3 regions of the Peribacillus sp. JNUCC41 genome follow, and region 3 is predicted to be linked to each of the others. Evidence: riboswitches for the same ligand, from Rfam matches in the RefSeq annotation. Region 3 holds a riboswitch; each other region holds the start of a gene.
The links. A riboswitch is a leader RNA that binds a small molecule or an ion and turns the genes downstream of it on or off. The one in region 3 is predicted to bind cyclic di-AMP.
Positions count from the first base shown of each region.

Region 1 (5,844 bases), 690 kb from region 3:
ATATAAATTTGCCCCTCATTCGTTAAGAAGAAATCAGCGCGAACCAATCCAGAGCAATCCAATGACTTAAAGGCAGTAATGGCCATTTCGGATAAAGTTGCATACTCGCTTTCCGATATCTCCGCTGGAATGACCATCGCTGAATTACCGTCTACATATTTTGCTGAATAATCATAGAAGCTAAAATCCTTCTTAGGGATGATTTCGCCTGCCACTGAACAAGACGGTTCATCATTACCGAGAATACCAAACTCTAGTTCACGAGCAATGACCCCTTCTTCAATGATGATCTTCCGATCGAATTGAAAAGCTTCCGCTACCGCTTTTTCCAGTTCATCAGCATCATTACATTTGCTGATACCGACACTTGAGCCTAAATTGGCAGGTTTGACAAAACAAGGGTACCCCAATTCCTCCGCTACCTTTTTAATGGCACTTTCAGTATTCTTCTCCCATTCGGAACGAATGAACCAAGTGTATTTCACTTGCGGAAGTCCCGCCTGGGCAAAAATGTTTTTCATGATGACCTTATCCATTCCTGCTGATGAAGCTAAAACGCCATTTCCTACATAAGGAAGGTTCAATAGTTCCAGCATCCCTTGTACGGTCCCATCTTCTCCATTTGGTCCGTGAAGCAATGGGAAAATTACGTCATACCCTGTTGATTCACTATCTTCATCAGTTGAATGTGCCTGCAAGGCAAGTGGTGAGCTCGATTTTTCCGGTGAAAATGTTAAAGCCTCCACATTCTCAGCAGGTCCTGTTAACTTTGGTCCATTAATCCATGAACCCTCTTTTGTTATGTAAATCGGATATATATCAAACTTTGCTAAATCGAGAGCTTTAATGACAGCTAAAGCCGTCTGCATAGAAACCTCATGCTCCGCAGATTTTCCACCATAAAGCAAACCAAGTTTAGTTTTCATGAGTTATTACCCTCCAATATTCTTTTAACCATGTTCATTGTATCACTTTACACTAAAACGGATAAAGCGAAACTTCCATCATTGGGGCTTTTCCAATGATGGTTAGTTAAGCCAATCGGGCTTTTACAGGCTGTTGGCCACCACATTTCTTTTTCTTTACATTTGCCTTCCGCTTCCCTTACAGCCTGTTAAGGCGGGATAAAGCGAAACTTCCATCATTGAGGCTTTTCTAATGATTACCGTTATCAGAACGCAGAATAACACCGCCACGTCCTGTGAGCCGCCCTCTCTTGTCTTTTATGCATGAGATGGTAAGTCTTACACCTAAAAAATTGGAGGATGACAAATAATCCAATCCACTAACCTCGGAAGTTGGGATAATCAGGATGATGATGTGTTTTTAATAACGCTTTCCCATACTTTTTCTTTTCGATTGAAGATAATAAAGGCATCGGGCTCATAAATAACTCTATCCGAAAAGTCGTCATGCATCTCATCCATGTTTAAATAATCCCCTACGACCCATGCAGGTATCTCAATTTTCGTTCTTGTATACTTAACATCCCGAAAGGAAAAAGCGAGCCCCTCTCCCAGAATATGAGCCAAGGAAGAAATGATTTCTGCAGGAATCGCTGTCAGCTCTTTTTTCTTTCTGATTCCAAGCCATGTCCTCTCTACTTTTAATGGCTCCAGCTTTAGCGGAATCAAGCTTCCTAACATCATATAATATGTCGAAAGAGAACGAAAATAAATTTTATTGAACCAACCATCATCCTGGGCAAGGTACACAAATTGATTATTCAATTTACGGAAAAACGGGGGACTCAGATGGGTTTTAGCGTGTCCTAAATATAAAAGTTCCGCTATTTCCCTTCCATCCAATTCATCCAGCCCTTCCGCCTCTTCAAAATCGACCCAACAGAAATCTCCATATGCCCGAACATTTTCTTTAACGAGCTTTGCAATATCCTCAGATGAAGCGCTCTCTAGCAGGACATTCAAATTGTATTCCCCACCATCGAATTGATGTTTCAATAATAAGATCGAATCCAAGGTATATGGCAGCGAATAGACGAATTCACGAAAATTGAGTCCATTAAAAAGGACAAACCGTTCGGAAGCCTGCATATACATATATAAGATATCATTGCTATCATTCTTCATAACCTGACCTCCTCCGAGCTCTCAATCAATAATGTTATTTTATCAAACTTTTGGGTTTTCACATAAGTTATATACCACCCAACATTAATCATCATCAGCATCATGTACATAACACGATTCACAAAATCCATATTTTAGTGAAAAATTCCGAATAGGAGGAATTGATTTTGGGTAAAGTTAAAAAAGCTTTTGTCATTCATCCTTTGCATGATGCCGCTTCCATTGATGCAACTAAAAGATCAGGTCTATGGCAATCAGAGAAATTTGCCTTTTGAAAAATATTTATATCAGGTTGATGCAATCCTTGATATCGGATGCGGTACAGGAAGAACCACACTCGCACTATATAAAAAAAGGGTTCCAAAATATAAAAGTGAAAGCGCATTTTATTTCAAATCAAAAAAAAAAATCCAGAGTGACATTTCACTCTGGATTTTTATATTAAGAAACTTGCTCTAATTCTTTTTTGGAAGGAGGGTTGAATTGACCTTCCCATTTAGAGATGACGATTGCTGCAAGTGAATTACCGATAACGTTTACAACTGTACGTCCCATATCAAGAATACGGTCGATACCAGCAATAAATGCTAGACCTTCAATAGGAATACCGACAGTTCCCAATGTCGCTAAAAGAACTACGAAAGATACACCTGGTACACCAGCAATCCCTTTGGACGTGATCATTAACACTAGCATTAGCGTAATTTGCTCATATGCGCTTAAGTCGATGCCGTACATTTGAGCGATGAAGATAGCTGCTAACGCTTGGTATAATGTAGAACCATCAAGGTTAAAGGAGTATCCAGTCGGAATTACAAATGTAGCAATATGTTTCGGACATCCCGCTTTCTCCATTTTTTCCATGATTTTCGGAAGAACCGCTTCTGAACTTGCAGTAGAGAAAGCAAGAATCAATTCTTCTTTTAGAAGTTTAATCAACGTAAAGATATTGAATCCGACAAATTTCGCAATAAGACCAAGAATGACTATTACAAAGAAAATCATTGTTCCGTAAACAGAAAGCGCTAACTTTCCTAACGGAATTAAAGATTCCAAACCGAATTTGGAAATAGTCACACCGATTAGTGCAAATACACCGATAGGAGCAAATTTCATGACCATGTTAGTTAGGTAGAACATTCCTTCAGCTACACCTTGGAAGAAACGGAATACTGGTTTACCCTTTTCACCGATGGCCGCAATACTAAGTCCAAACAACACGGAGAAGAAAATGATCGCTAGCATATCGCCTTCTACCATGGCTTTAACTGGATTGGATGGCACAATGTGAACGATTGTATCCACGAACGATTCATGCTGCTTAGTTTCGGCTGTATCAACATAGGTAGAAATATCAGTTTGTTCTAGCTTGTCCATATTCACACCAGCACCAGGCTGGATGATATTCGCTGATATTAAACCAACAACAATCGCAATCATCGTTACCACAACAAAGTATGATATTGATTTAGCTCCAAGTTTACCTACAGCTTTCAAATCACCTACACCAGCAACTGCAACGATAAGGCTTGAAACGATGATTGGCACTACAATCATTTTAATCATTCGTAGGAAAATGTCTCCGAATGGTTGTAAAAAGTTTTGGGCCGTCTCACTACCATAAAAAATGGCACCAACGATAATCCCTAGAATTAAACCAATAAAAATTTGGCTAGCTAAACTTAGTTTGAATTTCTTCATTTACTTTCCTCACCTTCCATAAAGTCTTTGATGCAAAAACATTTTTGTCTCGGTAAGGGAAACAAGATACTAATAAAAGAAAGTAATTTTTCTTTTTTTGAAAAACTCTGTCTTTACGCCGAAAAAAAAGACACTTCATGTGTCGATTTCTTATTGGCGTGAATATTCACACATGTTCCCTTAAAGACGCTGACGAGGTTAGCTGTCGGGTTAGGAATTGGAAACACAAAGCCCTTTCATTTCTGAATTCACCCCTAGCGGATAAAATCCACAAAAATGGGTCCCCCGTTCTTGGAATAAGATTAAGCGAGTTAACTTATAATAAAATATTATACTAAAAATGATAATCTGTAAATATTTAATCGCATCCGTTTATAAAAAATCTTTAAATATGTCTGAATATTCTGTATTAATCGCTATTATATCTATAATTACTATCCCAATTTTTGATCAATAAGTTATATTGATATAATTAATGAATAATTTGACATCACCTCTTTTGTTAAAGGAACGGTTATTTTTCCAAAATGCCAAGTAACAGATATCTTACTTTTTCCCTAGAGGTGAATTTTTTATAAGTCGGAACTTTCACTTTTTCAAATTGAATCGGAGTAATAAAATTAGAGTGGTTCTTCACTGCCACATCCGGCTTCAGCAGGATGACGTCACCTACAGACGGCCCCTTTATTATTTCTTGCTTTCCTTCCGCTTTAAGCCCTTTTGTAATGTAATGTTTATCTACATATCCTTTTTTTGTCAATTTGTAAATATAAGGATTTTTTTGGTAATTCACCGCCTCTATAGGTACGGAGGGTACACCGGCTTTCTCATTGGTTATTACAGTAAGATCCACTTTGGATCCCACTAACAAAGGTTCCGTTACTTCGCCTTCCGGTTCGATTAAAGCCTGAAATGGAAATCTGTTATCTTTTTTTAACGACGGCTCTTCAGCTGGATAGGAATGGATACGGCCTATCGTTCCTTTCAATGCCTTTTTTGAATCAGAGGAACTTGCTTTTATAGTCATGCCCACTTCAGCCTTTTTCATTTCCTCTTCGGAGAATTGCCCTTCAATTGCCATATTTGTAGAAACAATGGATATGATGGGATTTTTCAGGTTTTTATTGATATTTTTAACTACACCATCAGCCTCGCTCGTCGTCACGATAGCATTGGACTGCTCCTCAATTGAACTCAATTTTGCGTCAAGCATTTTCACTTTTTCATCCAAACTGTTTCTTTCCAGTTCCTGCTTGTACATTTCTTGCTCAATGTTACTTTTAATAAGATCCGTCGAGTTTGTGGTTAAATCAGTACTCAAGTTTTTTTCCACCGATTCATCAATGGCCGCTATTCCAGAATCACTGGTCAGGGACCCTTGATATGCCCTCAACTTGCCTATGTATTCTTCAATCCCCGCAATTTCTCCCTCAGCTGCCGTTTTTTCCGCTTCTAAATCCGCTTTTAGCGCATCAAGTTCGGTCGTCTCATACTCAAACAATGAAGATCCAGCCGTAATCGTATCGCCTTCTTTTACAAGGAATTTCTTAAAATCATTTTTCTTGGTATCAAAATAGATATCATACACTTCTACAGGTTTAATTACCCCATTTGTTTGAATAGTATCCCTAATTGTATCCTTTTTTACCTTTGTCCAGTTTTCAACGAAAATAGTTCGTTCCACTTTGCTTTCTTTTTTTTCAAGAAGGTATATGTTAACGGCTATTAAGACTATCGATGCAATCGAGACCGCTGCTATTTTCCATTTTCCGCTCATTCTTTTCACCCGCCTTATACAAATACGCCTACTTGGATGTATGCTAAAAAGGCTTTAACAAACCATGTGGCCAGATAGAATAGAACAATCATTAAAAGGACCAAATAATTATTTCGGTCTGAAAATTCCTTTAAATAAAAATATTGCAGAGCAATAATAAGAAATTGAAAAATGGTGATTTCGCTGAAAAAGTGAATGAAATAATCACTTCTGAGAAAATACTGACTGATGATCCCAAATGAAAAAGGATTGGCATCGCTGCCTATATCCATTAAA
Region 1 is NZ_CP062163.1:2,081,158-2,087,001, reverse strand. It holds gene JNUCC41_RS10350 (D-alanine--D-alanine ligase) at 1-926, opposite strand, end outside; gene JNUCC41_RS10345 (hypothetical protein) at 1,308-2,090, opposite strand; gene JNUCC41_RS10340 (cation:dicarboxylate symporter family transporter) at 2,532-3,791, opposite strand; cyclic di-AMP (ydaO/yuaA leader) riboswitch at 3,964-4,110, opposite strand; gene JNUCC41_RS10335 (efflux RND transporter periplasmic adaptor subunit) at 4,306-5,568, opposite strand; gene JNUCC41_RS10330 (hypothetical protein) at 5,583-5,844, opposite strand, start outside.
Region 1: another riboswitch for cyclic di-AMP. It lies ahead of JNUCC41_RS10340 (cation:dicarboxylate symporter family transporter); the one in region 3 lies ahead of JNUCC41_RS13515 (APC family permease).

Region 2 (5,844 bases), 1.7 Mb from region 3:
AATAGATGGTGCATCCGCCCTCCAGCTGTCGCATTTGATTGAATCCTTACATTTGATCGGTATTGAAACAACCCTTTCAGGACTTCGGCCGGAAATAGCCATGACTGCCGTAAAGCTTCAACTTCCTTTTGATAAAGTGACGATAAAGTCCACTCTTGCCCAGGCAATCAGTACGATGAAATAATACATACATATCCAGGGCATGGGATGCTCGTTATAAACCTCATCGAGAAGACCTCCATATGGGGGTCTTCTGGCATGTATAAGTCATGCTGCACTCAAAATAGATACAGGGCCCAAAAAGCAAAAGCCGGAACCTGTTGGATTATTCAATATTGGCAAAGACGGCTAGATCTTTTTTATTGCCAACCACTAAAAGCATATCATTTTCATGGATATCCTGATCTGGTGAGGGGGCTATGATGATTTCTCCATTACTCACTATGGCAATGACGCTGATATTATATTTTGCCCGTAGATCAAGCTCCCTGAGGCTTTTTCCCTTCATGCTCATGGGCAGGATGATTTCCTCGATATTGTATTCTTTAGAGAGCTCTATATAGTTCAGCATGTTAGGGGACAGGAGCTGATTCGCGACCCGTTCCCCCATATCCCTCTCAGGATAGATGACCCAGTCAGCTCCGACTTTAGTGAGCACCTGACCGTGATTTTTATTAAGTGCTTTGGCAATGACCTTATCGACCCCAAGCTCTTTTAAAAGCAAGGTAGTTAAAATGCTCGATTGCATGTCATTTCCGATGGCTACGATGACACAATCGAAATTACGGATTCCGATTGACCTCAAAGTATCTTCATCCGTCGTATCCGCCATGATCGCATGGGTAACGCTCATTTCCGCATTCTCTACTCTTTCCTCGTTGACATCAACACCCAATACCTCTTGGCCAGCCGTATATAATCTATGGGCCACACTGGTTCCGAACCTGCCTAAACCGATCACGGCATATTGTCGTTTTCCCATCTTTTACACTCCTTCATTTATGTTTAACCAATCATGATTTTCCCTTTTGGACGTCGGAACGGATCTGGTTTGCGCCTCATAGCGATGGCAAAGGCCAAAGTCAAAGGACCCACACGGCCTGCAAACATCGTGAAAATGATGAGCATCCGGCCAACCGGTGATAATTCGGGGGTCAACCCCATTGAAAGTCCCACGGTGGCGAATGCTGAAGTGGCTTCAAACAAAATCATCAAGAAATCAGTTCCGCTTTCAGTGATGGTCAGCAGAATGGAGATGATTGAAACCATGAATACGCCAATGAATGTAACGGATAATGCTTTAAAGATCGTTTCACTCACAATGCGGTGACGGAATAATACCACATCACCCTTTCCTTTAATCTGTGACCAAACCGTCCCGACAAGCGTTGCTAATGTGGTTGTTTTAATTCCGCCGCCAGTCGATCCGGGCGAAGCCCCGACGAACATCAAGAAAATGATGAGCAGTAATGTAGGTTGAGTTAAATCAGGGATATTCAACGTATTGGAGCCTGCCGTCCTAGGTGTAACCGATTGAAATAATGAGGACAGCGTTTTACCCATGAAAGATAAAGGCTGCAATGTCTTGGCATTACCGAACTCGAATAAAAAGATTAAAATTGCGCCGACAATCGTTAGTGCCAAGCTAGTCGTCAGAACAACCTTCGTATGTATGGATAAACGATGGGTATCACGGTATTCGTATAGTTCATTCATCACGATAAAACCTATTCCGCCAAACGTGATGAGGAAGACGACCGTAAGGGTTACGAATGGATCCGATACATAAGGGGTCAAACTCTTGAATTCCCCCATTAAATCAAAGCCGGCATTATTGAAATTCGATATGGAATGAAAAACCCCGTAATAGATTGCCTTTCCGATTGGCATGTCAAAAGAAAAGCGAATCGATAAAATAAGGGCACCCATGCCCTCAATGATGGCCGTGAAAATTAAAAGCCGTCTTACTAACCTGACTACACCTGCCATGGATAGATTATTTAAGGACTCCTGCAAGAGTAACCTGCCTTTTAAAGAAATCTTTTTGCCTAAAAGGAAAAAGAAAAATGTCGCAAATGACATGAACCCTAAACCGCCTATCTGAATCAGTGTTAAGATGACCAACTCACCAAAAGTGGTGAAAGTCGATCCCGTATCCACTACGACCAATCCTGTTACACATGTAGCGGAAGTTGCGGTGAATAAAGCATCCAGAAAAGGAAGGCCAATGCCATTTTCAGTGGAAATCGGCAGGGTTAATAAATAGGCCCCAATAAGTATCAGGATGGCAAAGCCGAGTACAAGTATTTTTGGCGGATCCAATAAACTTTTTGTCATTCTCAAATAAATCATCCCTACCTATAAAAAAATTGTGTAAAACTGTATGATGCTTTAATCATCAATCTGCTTTCAGAATCTTTTTAAAGGCATAATAAAAAGACCAGCAAAAACTTCGAACAGTTATTTTGCCACAAAAAGCGTGAAAAAAAACTCCCGAAATAGGCGGTCTTATGACCTCCCTCGCTTTAGCCGACGAAGTTAGCTGACGGGTAGGATGGCGAAAGAGCTGATCTCATCCCTTCTGCAAGGCAGAATTAACCCCAATTGATTGGGTCCTCCGTACTCAATTCCCTTGAGTTTAGGCCGAAATGCATTAAATTGATAAACGTATTCTACTCCCATCATTTATCAGTTGTAAACCCCTAAATCGTAAAAAAATATTTCTTTAACAAGACTGAAAATTTACGTTTCATTTACATTGAAAAAACGTATTGACAAATATTAGTTAGCACATTATGATAGGTTCGATTAATCCAATTATGATAACCAGCTCGAAGTACTTTATTCAATACTTTCAAGCGGAACACGCTATTGCCAATCAAAATTTCTAATATATATATTTTTATGTTTCTTTTGTAAATGATAAAGGAAAAAGCATTGCATTCGTATTTAAAGATTCAAGACATTTTACTAAAAAGGCGGGCAATTATGGAGAAAACGTTCAATAGATATGTTATTAATGCTACAGGCAAGGGTGGCCAGACATATTTAACACAATGCCAGGATAAAGATGCACTAAGGAAATGGATAGCCGATCATGAGGATCAAATCATCATGGATGAGTTAAGGATAACGGATAAGAAAAAGAATCCGTTTTTAAAATTGTTTTCCCTAAGGTAAATCAACTAAAATCCCAACATCATTAGCGGTACTATTCAATTATGAAATCCCTGTGTACTATCCGGGAACGCTGAGCGAAAAATCCATATCTTGTTTTGCTTTTAAACTCATTTATTTAAAAATGAGTTTTTTTGCGTTGGGAATGTAGAGGTGAAAGCGAAGAAAAAAGATGTAATCCGATTTTAAGGCATGTTGATGGAACATGCCTTTGATGATTCGTTCATTGTATGAATGTGCGCAATTGGCTGATGAAGTTCAAGATTTGAAAATGGATTTTCGCCATTTCTTCCGCCGTTTGCTCTTCACAATTCTCCAGCCACTCCTGTATCACCCCTAAAATCGCCGATGTCAGGAAGGCGTGCATATACATGCGGAACGCTTCATTTTTAGCTGCTGGGTGCTGGCTGATCAAACGATCCAATAGTACTTCACCGAATACGCGCTTTATTTTTTTGGCAAAAGAAGGATCGCCCTGATCACCAAGAATGGCCCTCAAAGCGTGGGCATGTTCACTGATGAATTGAAAGATCTCTACGAAGGGCGGGTAAAGCTGCTGTTGATGAAGAGCCCTGAAAGCCTCTTTCGGTAAAATGGCAGTAATGCGGGTTTGAAGTTCATTTAACAATTCCTGCTGTAAGTGATCCATTAATTCATATTTATCTGTGTAATGTAAATAGAATGTGCCCCGATTAATGTTGGCGCGCTCTGCAATTTTCTTCACTGATACATGTGAGAACCCCTCTGTTTCAACGAGTGCAATAAAATGATGTTGTATCTGCATCTTCGTCTTTTGTACCATATCCTCATGAATCGATGCCATGTAATGTCTCCTTCACTGAACATTTTTCCAAATATGTTGATTGTATTAGAACAAATGCTGCCTTAGAATGATGATACACTCAACACTGTGTTAATTAAAGAGGGAGGATGTGTGTACATTGAAAAATGCGATTTCCATTGAAGGGATTGCCAAAGGTTTTCATCATAAAAAGGTCATTCAGCCATTGAGCCTGAGTATTGAAAAAAACGGAATTTTTGGCTTGCTAGGTCCATCCGGATGCGGAAAGACGACCTTGATTAAAATGATTGTCGGATTGATTAAGCCTGATGCGGGTAAAGTCACGGTTCTGGATCATGAAGTGCCAAATCGAGCGCTGTTAATGGATGTCGGCTATATGGCACAGTCCGATGCTTTATATACAGAATTGACCGGAGCTGAAAATCTCGAATTTTTTGCGAAGCTATACCGTTTTTCGAAAAAGGAACGAAGGGAACGCATTCGATATGCAGCCGAAATCGTACAGTTGACGAGCGATTTGAATGTTCGGGTTGCGCATTATTCCGGGGGAATGAAACGCCGTCTGTCACTGGCGGCGGCACTCATCCAAAATCCGGAGATTCTCATTTTGGATGAACCGACAGTAGGAATAGACCCTTTGCTGAAACAATCGATTTGGCGGGAACTTGAGCGTTTAAGAAACGAAGATCATAAGACGATCATCATCACGACGCATGTGATGGATGAAGCGGAACGATGCGATAAACTAGCGATGCTGCGTGAAGGTGAAATCATCGCGGCAGGAACCCCGGCAGCTTTAAAAACACAATTTGCCGCGGAAACGCTTGATGATGTTTTTTTAAGGATTGGAGGTGGCCTAAAATGAGAATGGCTTCTCTAGTTACTCGAATTACCCAGCAGCTGCGCCGGGATCGAAGGACACTCGCTTTATTTTTCCTGGCTCCATTGCTCATTTTAACGCTCATGTATTTTATTTTCGATACAGAAGCAAGTGATTTGAAACTCGTTGTTACAGGCAGTAATGAAACCGTGGTCAAAGCATTGAAACAAGCGGATTTTCAAGTATCGGCTGCTGAGGAATTTTCTCAGGAAAAAATGATAGAAAATGATACGGATGGCTGGCTGCATGTTGAAAATGGAAAAATGAAACTGACACTATTGAACGACGAACCGTCCCGTGCAAAGGCCGTTCAAATGCAAATGATGCATGCTTTGCAAGGGAATGAAAAAAACACGCCTTCAATTGAGGAGCTTTATGTATACGGGGATGCCGACACAAAGGGTTTTGATACTTTCAGTCCGATGCTCGTCAGCTTTTTCGTTTTCTTCTTTGTATTTTTAATAGCGGGAATCGCGCTTTTGAAAGAGCGTACAAGTGGTACGCTGGAACGGCTGCTTGCCACCCCGATTAAAAGATACGAAATCGTAGCGGGCTATGTGATCGGATATGGCTTATTTGCTCTAGTTCAAACCATAATTGTCGTCCTATATGCTGTCAATGTATTGGATATCGTCCTTGTCGGCTCCATTTGGCTCGTTTTGCTGACGAATATACTGGTCGCGCTCGTTGCATTATCGCTTGGTACATTACTATCGAGTTTCGCGGCATCCGAATTCCAAATGGTACAATTCATTCCGCTCGTCATCGTGCCGCAAGTCTTCTTTACAGGGATTTTCCCATTGGATGGCATGTCGGACTGGCTGCAAAAAATCGGCAAGATCATGCCTCTCTATTACGCATCGGATGCCATGAACGGCATTATGTACAAAGGCTTCACGTTCAATGAGGTATTACTGGATCTCCTCATTCTCCTTGCATTTGCGACCGTCTTTATCACCATCAATATTATTAGTTTAAAAAAGTA
Region 2 is NZ_CP062163.1:1,093,482-1,099,325, reverse strand. It holds gene JNUCC41_RS05435 (STAS domain-containing protein) at 1-184, shown strand, start outside; gene JNUCC41_RS05430 (potassium channel family protein) at 326-982, opposite strand; gene JNUCC41_RS05425 (TrkH family potassium uptake protein) at 1,006-2,337, opposite strand; cyclic di-AMP (ydaO/yuaA leader) riboswitch at 2,513-2,655, opposite strand; gene JNUCC41_RS05420 (hypothetical protein) at 2,989-3,180, shown strand; gene JNUCC41_RS05415 (TetR/AcrR family transcriptional regulator) at 3,401-4,000, opposite strand; gene JNUCC41_RS05410 (ABC transporter ATP-binding protein) at 4,119-4,844, shown strand; gene JNUCC41_RS05405 (ABC transporter permease) at 4,841-5,844, shown strand, end outside.
Region 2: another riboswitch for cyclic di-AMP. It lies ahead of JNUCC41_RS05425 (TrkH family potassium uptake protein); the one in region 3 lies ahead of JNUCC41_RS13515 (APC family permease).

Region 3 (5,844 bases):
AATGGTGGAGTATCGTTTGGTTGCTTCATTCATTTTTGATTCGGAGCCAAACAGCAGAGATGAATATTTTCACGCAAGGCTGCCCCTCGAGTGGGTCATTAAACTTACATTCAAAAACTTTGTTCTTGGCCATACGCATGTCATGACTGTACATGCGCTTATCATCCTGCCGATTACCATTTTTGCCTTTTATATTATTCTGACCAAAAAACTGTGGAGACAGGAAAAGGTATATGTTTTTTTATTTTGCTTGAATTTTATCCTCTCAGCGTGGTACGCATTTTGGTTTTATAAAGGCTGGGTTCCTTTAACGGAAAGGTTTCACACCCTGGATACCTTTAATTTTGCCAGATTTCACTTCTTAAGGCCGATGGTCATTTACGTGGGGTTTGCCCTCGCGATAAAGATCATTTGGGAAAACAGCGATTATGCTAAGAAAACCCTTTCTATTTTCATCGCCGTTCAAATTATGGTCTTGATGGGATTCAATGAAGAAATCACTCATAATAAAAAACCTTCTTTTAAAGAGTTCTATTCAGAAAGCCTTTTTCGGGAAATAAAAGATCATATTGACCTTCCGCAAGAAGAATATCGTGTTGCCAGCATTGGACTGCATCCCGCAATTGCACAATTTAATGGATTTTACACGCTAGATAGCTATAACAATTTCTATCCACTTACTTATAAACATCAATTTCGTCAAATAATTGAAAACGAATTGGCTAAGAATAAAAACATCAGAATCTACTTTGATGAATGGGGAGGACGTTGTTACCTATTTTCCGATGAGCTTGGGAAGCATTATATGTTCAAGAAAAGCTCGAGGAAAGAGCTGGAAAATTTAGACCTTAATATGGATGCGTTTAAAGGATTAGGTGGCAAGTATATATTTTCTGCCATACCAATCAACAACGCGGAGGAAAACGGATTGGTACTAGATAGGATTTTCACAAAAAAAGGAAGCGTATGGAAAATTTATTTATACAGAGTCATGTGAAAAGGGGGGAATAGAGTGAATTCACCGATACTGACGATTGTTGTACCTTGTTATAACGAAGAAAGCGTATTGCAGGATACCATTTCCCAGCTTTGTGGATTGGTGAGGGGGTTAGTTGAAGAAAACGTTGTTTCTGGTCAAAGTAAAATTCTATTGGTTGACGATGGAAGTAAAGATCAAACTTGGAAGATCATTTATAAGGAAACGATAAATAATGAATTTGTTCGTGGGCTAAAGCTTTCCCGGAATGCAGGACATCAAAATGCACTTCTGGCAGGATTGTTTACAGCTAAAGAAGCCTCGGATTGTGTGATCTCCATTGATGCAGATTTACAAGATGATATTCAAGTCATCCCTGAATTCATCCGGAAATTCAATGAAGGGTGTGAAATTGTATACGGTGTCCGCCAGAAAAGGGACCTTGATTCATTTTTTAAACGAACATCTGCAACTGGTTTTTATAAAATGATGAACAAGATGGGGGTTAACCTTGTCTATAATCATGCGGATTTCCGGCTAATGAGTAAAAGGGCGATCGCGGAGTTGGAACGATTTGATGAAACGAATCTTTTTTTACGGGGAATCGTACCGCTCATTGGGTTTAAGACGGACTCTGTTTATTATGATCGAAAAGAAAGATTGGCTGGGGAAACGAAATATCCATTTAAGAAGATGGTTGCTTTTGCGCTTGATGGCATTACTTCCTTTTCAGTTACACCGATTCGGCTTGTTTTATGGCTAGGATGTCTTTCGTTTTTCATTAGCTTACTCTTTGGGTCTTACTTTTTATGGTTAAAGTTTTATGGGCAGACCGAGACTGGATGGACTTCATTAATCACCTCCATATGGTTGATCGGTGGCCTACAGCTGATTGCTGTCGGCTTGATTGGGGAATATATCGGTAAAATCTATAATGAATCCAAACGCCGGCCTAAATATATAGTTGATCTGGACCTATTTAATCCGCTCGATTTAAAAAAACGGGAGCAACTAGACAATGAACGGAACAGTATTGAAAAACTATCTAAAACACACTAACTCCTTTATCCGCTTTTTATTGGTTGGGATAGTCAATACAGCGCTTGGACTTTCCCTCATGCTTTTTCTCATGAATGTTCTTGAATTATCTTACTGGGTCTCCACCTTTATCGGTAATGGTACGGGAGCTGTAACGAGTTTTCTTTTGAACAGGACTTTTACCTTTAAAAGTGATATAGAATGGCGAAGGGGAGTTGCACGTTTCTTTTGCGTCATCCTGATCTGTTATTCCGCCGCATATTCTTTAGGCCAAGCTATTGCCGAATCAATGGAAGGATCCGTTCATTTACCCATACAACAAAATGTGGCTGTGATGATAGGAGCCATTTTTTACACAGTTCTCAACTATATTGGTCAGAAATACTTTGTCTTTAAAAAAAGCAATTTAAGACCAATTCAAGAAGGCAGGAACTAATTAGGATGGAGCAGTGGGATAATGCCCCCGATTGGATGGGAATTAAAGTGGAATCGAAAGCGAAAATCAATGCAAGTATAACGACTCAAGCTGGGGGCAGATCTGTTTCACTTCATCCTTCACACTCTCCAAGTGGCAATCATTTATTCCTTTTCTGACCATCTTTTGTTCATTCACTCTTTGTTTTTTTTCTTTTTGGACGCTCCGTTCCTCCCTTCGAACCATGTGTTTGCATGACTTATGTAATATACGTCAAGAATAAAACCTCGCATACAAAAAATAATTATATTTCCGAGCAAAATTTTCATTTACTTTTCCATTTCACGGGAGTATGATAATCAACAGTTTCATATTTCTAAATCGCTTAAACCTTATGGTGCGGGGGACCCGGTATTGGGATTGTTACAACAATCCAAGGGGTGAATCCTTTCAAGGTAGGGCTACTCTTAGGTCCGAATCCGACAGCTAACCTCGTAAGCGTTATATGAGAAGGAAGGTGGAGCTTGTTAGACAAAAAAATTGATGTCTACAGGTCTATTTAGTTATGACTTGTAGGCATTTTTCTATTTCTTCTTGTATTTTGCTACAGCAGGGTAGCATAAAATTATAAATTTAATATGGTGGTGAATACTTGATGTTATCTTCTATAAAGAGATTCTTGATTGGGAGACCTTTAAAATCAAATGCACTTGGTGAACAAAAGCTTAACAAAACAAAGGCTTTGGCGATATTATCTTCTGATGCTTTGTCTTCGGTTGCTTATGGACCTGAGCAAATATTGATCGTTCTGATCACTGTCGGTGCTGCAGCATTCTGGTATTCCCTCCCTATCGCAATCGGAGTATTGATCCTGTTAACCGCCTTGATCTTGTCCTATAGACAGATCATTTTCGCTTATCCGCATGGCGGGGGGGCATATGTGGTTTCAAAAAATAATTTGGGAGTCAATCCAGGGCTGATAGCTGGAGGATCCTTATTGGTGGATTATATATTAACTGTGGCTGTTAGTGTTTCTGCAGGTACGGATGCAATCACGTCCGCTTTTCCCGGCCTGCATTCATATAATGTCATCATAGCCATCATTTTCGTCATTCTGCTTACAATCCTGAACTTGCGGGGGGTTACGGAGTCGGCCTCTGTTTTGGCCTATCCGGTGTACCTATTCGTTTTAGCATTGTTCATCTTGATTGGTGTCGGGATTTACAAGATTTTGACAGGGGGAGTTTCACCTGAATTGCACACGCCCATCGGGACTCCGGTAGCGGGCATCAGTTTATTCATACTGCTAAGAGCATTTGCGTCAGGAAGCTCCGCATTGACAGGAGTCGAAGCTATTTCCAATGCAATCCCGAACTTTAAAGATCCGGCACCGAATAATGCGGCGAAAACTTTAATAGCGATGGGTTCCTTATTAGCTGTATTATTTTCGGGAATCGTATTCTTAGCCTATTCTTTAAGCATTGTCCCTAGCGCAGAGGTAACGGTCGTCTCCCAGGTTGCTGAAGAGATCTTTGGACGGAATTTCATGTATTTCTTCATTCAAGGTACAACTGCTTTGATCTTGATACTTGCGGCCAATACTGGCTATTCGGCCTTCCCTCTGCTTGCGGTAAATCTAGCGAAGGATAAATTCATACCGAGGGCGTTTACGATCAGAGGGGACCGATTAGGGTATTCCAATGGAATAATCATACTGGGACTTGCCTCGATCATCTTAATAGTCTCATTTGAAGGACATACAGAAAATCTCATTCCGCTTTATGCTGTAGGGGTATTCATTCCATTTACTCTGTCCCAGACCGGGATGATTGTTAAATGGATCCGCGAAAAGCCAAAAGGCTGGATGTTGAAATTAACCATTAATTCAATTGGTGCCATTATTAGCTTTATCGTCACGATGATATTCTTCTTGACCAAGTTTACTCAGGTTTGGCCTGTTTTGATTTTTATACCTATTATCCTGTTAATTTTTCATCGAATCAGAAAGCATTATGAAGCAGTTGGTGACCAACTAAGGATTACAACATGTGAGCCGATCTTGCCAATTGAAGGAAATATCATTATCGTACCTGTGGCCGGGATAACTCATGTGGTCGAGAACTCTTTAAATTATGCAAAATCTCTTTCAGCGCATCAAGTCATTGCCGTTTATGTTGCTTTTGAAAGAGAAGATGAAAAGAAATTCGAAGAAAAATGGAAAAAGTGGCAGCCGGATGTCCGACTGGTTACACTGAATTCTTATTACAGAAGTATCATTCAGCCATTAACAAAATTCGTGGATACGGTTGAACATAAGGCGAGTGAATCCAATTATAAAGTTACGGTGATCATCCCCCAATTCATTCCGAAGAAGGGCTGGCACAATATTCTTCATAACCAATCAAGTTTACTGATCCGTGCCTACTTACTTTATAGAAGGAATGTGGTTGTTACGACTGTGCCATATCATTTGAAGAAGTAAGTTCCAGTATCTAAGAAATATAGAAGCCCAGACTGCAGGCAAACTTGAACTGCCTCGTAAATGTTAGACACCAAACTAACATTTACGCGGTGTTTTTTTTATGGCTTGTACAATTTGGGGCGTTTATTTCAGCTCCTTTCCGCAGGCGGTCCTGAAGCCCTCTCGGCTTTGCGCCTTCGTGGGTCTCCCTTATGGACACGCTTTTCCCGCAGGAGTCTTGCACACCCACTCCAATCAACTTGGTTATAGCATTTAGTTAGAAACCAAACCAGGGGATTTGAAGGTGTCGCTTCGGGGCAGTTGGTTCCTTCATTTGATGAAAGAGTCGTTTTCCGAACTCCTTATGTCTACAAACTGATAGGAAGCCTAAATATGGTTTTCTTTTTTTATAATCTTATAACTAAAAAGACAGTCCCTACAGATGCTTTTCTTCAACTAACTCCCCCGGTAGTTGAAGAAGAACATTAATTAAAAACTCATTAAATCCACAATAACGATTATTGCTAATGAAACCCATACAAGAAAAAGGATTGCAGTAAGATGAGGGTATAGGCATAATGATTTAAATTTTTTCAGTCAAAAGGATTTTGGAAATACTTGTCGAAAATTTATAAAAACAACGCTCATGTTGATAATATCCAGGCATGGGAAGAATGATGAACGGCTCTCCGGAAACTCGAAGAAATATGGATGACCCTCTCGGCTGTACTCAAGGCAAACGATTACTTTAATAAATCCCTAATTGCAAGCCAGGCTTAGTGAAAGCATGAAAGTCATTGTATCAATGTTGCGAAATTATCACTGCTTGCAAAAGTTTCAAGGGTAAAGGGACTGGGTGACAATGCAATATAAAAGGAGCGTGATGGTAGTTGAACATCATTCAGAATTTCAATACCTTCGACTATTTTCCATTCCAGCCGGAATTTGAGATTC
Region 3 is NZ_CP062163.1:2,770,674-2,776,517, forward strand. It holds gene JNUCC41_RS13495 (DUF6044 family protein) at 1-997, shown strand, start outside; gene JNUCC41_RS13500 (glycosyltransferase family 2 protein) at 1,013-2,035, shown strand; gene JNUCC41_RS13505 (GtrA family protein) at 1,995-2,450, shown strand; gene JNUCC41_RS13510 (hypothetical protein) at 2,456-2,608, shown strand; cyclic di-AMP (ydaO/yuaA leader) riboswitch at 2,802-2,946, shown strand; gene JNUCC41_RS13515 (APC family permease) at 3,085-4,911, shown strand; gene JNUCC41_RS13520 (helix-turn-helix domain-containing protein) at 5,781-5,844, shown strand, end outside.